Regions from separate parts of the Methylomonas sp. EFPC3 genome, predicted to be linked through region 2. Evidence: riboswitches for the same ligand, from Rfam matches in the RefSeq annotation. Region 2 holds a riboswitch; the other holds the start of a gene.

Region 1 (2,198 bases), 1.0 Mb from region 2:
TTGTCCCGCACCCGCTGCATGAACAAATCCGACACCCAGGCGGCGGTGTTCATGTCGTGGCAGCGGCGGCGCTCGTCGCCGGTGTTTTTGCGCAATTCCAGAAATTCCTCGAAATCCAGATGCCAGTTTTCCAGATAGGCGCAGACCGCGCCCTTGCGCTTGCCGCCCTGGTTGACCGCCACTGCGGTATCGTTGACTACCTTCAAAAACGGAATCACGCCCTGGCTGTGGCCGTTGGTGCCCTTGATGCGGCTGCCCAGCGCTCGCACCGGCGTCCAGTCGTTGCCCAGGCCGCCGGCGTATTTTTGCAGCAGCGCGTTTTCCTTGATGCCTTGGTAAATGCCGTCCAAGTCGTCGGAGACCGTGGTCAGATAGCACGACGACAATTGCGGGTGGCGGGTGCCGCTGTTGAACAAGGTCGGCGTCGAGCACATGAAATCGAAGCTGGACAGCAACCGGTAAAACTCGATGGCGCGGGCCTCGCGGTCGATCTCGTTCAAGGCCAGCCCCATCGCCACCCGCATGAAAAAGCACTGCGGCAGCTCGATGCGGCGACCGTCGATGTGCAGGAAATAGCGGTCGTACAGGGTTTGCAGGCCCAGGTAATCGAATTGCAGATCGCGTTCGGCCAGCAAGGCCGCGCCCAACACCGCCAAATCGAACTCGGCCAGACGCGGGTCCAGCAATTCGGCGGCCACGCCGGCGGCGACGAATTCGGCAAAGCAGCCGGCGTAATGTTCGTGCATGTCCGCTTGGGTCCAGGCCGTACCGGTCGCTTCCAGACGCAGATTGCTCAACAGCAGGCGCGCGGCGACTTTGGCGTAGTCCGGGTCGGTTTCGATCAAAGTGCGCGCCGCCAGCACCAGCGCCTGGCGCACCGCCGCCAGCGGCATGCCGTCGTATAAATTAGGCAGGGTTTGTGCCCACACCCGTTCGGCATCGGCGCCGGCCAAACCGGCGCAAGCCTCGCTGCATAAGGCGATGAAGGCGGCCTGATCCAACGGCCGGCGTTGGCCGGCGTCGTCTACCTGCAGGGCTGGCGTGTCATCTGCTTGGAGTTGTTGCGCGGCGCGTTGCTCGGCGTGTTTTTCCCGGTACAGCACGTAGGCGCGGGCCACGTCGTGGGCGCCGGAGCGCATCAACGCCAGCTCCACCTGGTCTTGAATGTCCTCGATATGCACAGTGCCGCCGCCGGGCAAACGCCGGGTCAACGCCTCGACCACACTAGCGGTAAGTTGCGCCACCTGCTCGCGGATGCGCGCCGAGTTGACGCCATGCTGGCCCTCCACCGCCAGAAAGGCCTTGGTAATGGCAATGGCGATTTTTTCCGGCTGAAACGCCACCACCGCGCGGTTGCGGCGGATCACTTCCAGGCCGGCGTGCGGCGGTAACGACGGGGGTAACGAGGCGGCTTCGCCAGCATGGGCATAATGGGCGGACGCGCGGACGGCGGCGGTTTGCATGCGATTCTCCTTGCTCTTGGGCGGGAAGCGCGAAGCCGCAACGGAAAGGCGCGCGGCGCGAACCCGAAATCGCCCGACCCGCAACGCTTGCCATCGTCCTCGGAGACACCCCGCTCCCGGTTGATTGAAGTTTCGAGGGCAGGTCTCCTGGCTCTCGGGTCGCCGCCTCGGTTCAGCCTTCCCGGACTCGCGTCCAGTGGCATCGTTGAACAAAGACTCGCCGATTACAGTTGCGGGGGCAGCTCCGGCTTTCCGGCGATCATGCGAAAAATGCAAAAGCGCCGACCGGATTCCCTTTTAATCCCCTTCGGGGGGAACCGTCTCGGAAAGGGAGTTTAGGTGGGGCAAAGTTATCTGTCAAGCCAATAAACACTATATATTGCGTAAATTTATTTAATTTAACCCCGTATATAGTGAACTACAATCGACACGGGCAAGTCTATCGACAGGAATTCGTCGATTCGGGCGGGCATGGCTTGTGTCGTTACAGCAATCGCATAATAATACACACACACCGTACACACAGGAGGCCGCGACATGACCACCTTGACCACCCGTATCTTCAAAAACGGCAATAGCCAAGCGGTGAGGATTCCGCAGGAATTTCGTCTGGACGTTAGCCAAGTGGAAATCAGCCGCTGCCCTAACGGCGATTTGCTGATTCACCCGGTGCCGGCCGACCGCGGCGGCGCCTTGTTGGCGGTTCTGCAAGATTTCGATGACGACTTTGCCGAA
Region 2 (2,198 bases):
TTAACCGAAAAATTTTCCGAGGAGTAACTATGGCACTCATCATCAGCGACGACTGTATCAATTGCGATGTCTGCGAGCCGGAATGCCCGAACGGCGCGATTTCCCAGGGTGAAGAGATTTACGTGATCAACCCGTCTTTATGCACCGAGTGCATCGGTCACCACGACAAGCCGCAATGCATGGAAGTTTGTCCGGTGGACTGCATCGACAAGGATCCGGACCACGCCGAAGACAAAGACTCGTTGTACCGCAAGTATTTGAAACTGACGGCGTGATCTTTATGTGGTCGGCGTGGCCTGCGATGTTCTATGGCAATAGCAGTCGCATTGGCCGCATTGGCGATAACTCGAAGCCGTGGCGGCGGTAAAAACGTTGTCCGGCGCTGTTGTCGGCGTCGGTCAGCAAGGTAATTCGCCGGCAACCCTGCTGTTTGGCGAACGCCACCGCATGTTGCAGTAGCGCAGAGCCGATTGCGCCGCCGCGCCGGTTTCTATCCACCACCATATCTTCCAGCCAGGCCACGCGCGCGCCCAGCGCCGTCGATACGCTGAACAGCAAATTGACCATCCCCAGAATTTCGCCGTCGCGCCGCGCCACCAAAATCCGCCCCAGTGCCGGTTGGGCAATGATTTGACTCAAGCCGCGGCGTTGTAGCGTTTCGTCCGCGACAAATTCGGCTTCCTGTTCGAATAATTGCGCCAACAGGCGGCACATTGCCGGAATGTCGGCCTCGGTGGCGGTAACGATTTGCATGCTCTGATCTCCTGCTTAAGCCGATAGTCTTGTCGAGTCTAATACAGTAGCGTCGAGCGACGGTAATGTTGGCTGATTGCGGTGCGGTCGATGCCGTTCCGGCGGTTTGCCTTGCCTGCCCAATCCCGATCAACTACAATCCCGACCTTCTTTCAGGTGTTGGCGCCGAATCTCGGCCAGACTTAAACAGGAAGTCGGTGCGGCAAATTTCGTTTTGCCCATGCCGACGCTGCCCCCGCAACGGTAGATAAGTAAAGAGCCGCGTTTTTTGCCACTGTGCGTTTTGCATGGGAAGGTGCGCGGTTCAGGCCTTCAAGCCGCTTATAAGCCCGGAGACTGGCCCGGAGGATCATTCGAGACAGCGGAGGGCTGTTACGGAATGGTCAGAGCCTGTGCCTAGCCCGTTCTCCGCCTATTCTCTCGCCGATATCTCCTCTGTCGTTTTTTACCCGGATGCGCGGTGGGCGCAGAGGAAACTATGCAAAAAAAAATAATCATGGCTTTGCCACTGGCCGGCATTAGCGCGTTTGTACCCGGCTTCGCCGACGACCAATCCGCCAATTTAGCCGAGACCGTGGTGACGGCGACGCGGTCGGAAAGCAACCAAACCGAACTGGCGACCGCGACGACGATTTATACCCGGCAAGATATCGAACGCTTGCAGGTAAGAACTTTGCCGGAGCTACTGAAAGGCTCGGCCGGCATCGACATGGTGCAGAGCGGCGGTTACGGTAAGGACACCAACATATTTATGCGCGGAACCAATTCCGATCACGTACTGGTGTTGGTCGACGGGATCAAGGTCGGTTCGGTGACGACGGGCACCACGCCGTTTCAATTTATTCCGGTGGATCAGATTGAACGGGTCGAGATCATTCGCGGGCCGCAATCCAGTTTGTACGGCTCCGAAGCCATCGGCGGCGTGATTCAGATTTTTACCCGTAAAGGCGGCAATAGCGAGCGGCCGAATATCGCGCTGGAAGCCGGCGGCGGTTCTTACGACAGTTATAAAGGTTCTGCAGCAATCAACGGAAAGCTGGGGAATGCTTGGTATAGTCTCGGCGCCTCTCAATTTGGCAGTCAAGGTATCAACGCGCGAAGCGGCGTCTCCTTAAGGGAAGGCTTCAATCCTGATCGCGACGGTTACAATAACACCGGCTTAAATGCCAGGGCCGGTTACCGCTTCGATAACGGTGCCGAGGTCGAGGCGTTTTTTTTACGTGCGGAGGGCGAGACCGAAATCGATAACTCTACACTCAGCAGCACGATGTTCATCAACCAAACGGTTGGGGCCACAGCCAGCAAGGATTTCAACGATGTCTGGCGGTCGACGTTGCGTGTAGGACAAAGCGTGGATGATTCGGACAATTTTAGCCATAGCGGAGTGTTTGCCAGTAACTTCGATACCACCCGTTGGAATGCAAGCTGGCTGAACCAGCTCAATC

What was found. Region 2 has a riboswitch for cobalamin ahead of PL263_RS15450 (TonB-dependent receptor). Riboswitches for the same ligand answer to the same signal wherever they lie in the genome.
Region 1: it holds a riboswitch for cobalamin, as region 2 does, so the genes downstream of both, PL263_RS00080 (ribonucleoside-diphosphate reductase subunit alpha) here and PL263_RS15450 (TonB-dependent receptor) in region 2, are expected to answer to the same signal.

The regions. Positions count from the first base shown of each region.
Region 1 covers NZ_CP116398.1:13,520-15,717, reverse strand. Annotated here, with positions in the region: gene PL263_RS00080 (ribonucleoside-diphosphate reductase subunit alpha) at 1-1,463, opposite strand, end outside; cobalamin riboswitch at 1,583-1,800, opposite strand; gene PL263_RS00075 (AbrB/MazE/SpoVT family DNA-binding domain-containing protein) at 2,001-2,198, shown strand, end outside.
Region 2 covers NZ_CP116398.1:3,446,924-3,449,121, forward strand. Annotated here, with positions in the region: gene coaD (pantetheine-phosphate adenylyltransferase) at 1-27, shown strand, start outside; gene PL263_RS15440 (YfhL family 4Fe-4S dicluster ferredoxin) at 30-275, shown strand; gene PL263_RS15445 (GNAT family N-acetyltransferase) at 307-753, opposite strand; cobalamin riboswitch at 891-1,113, shown strand; gene PL263_RS15450 (TonB-dependent receptor) at 1,232-2,198, shown strand, end outside.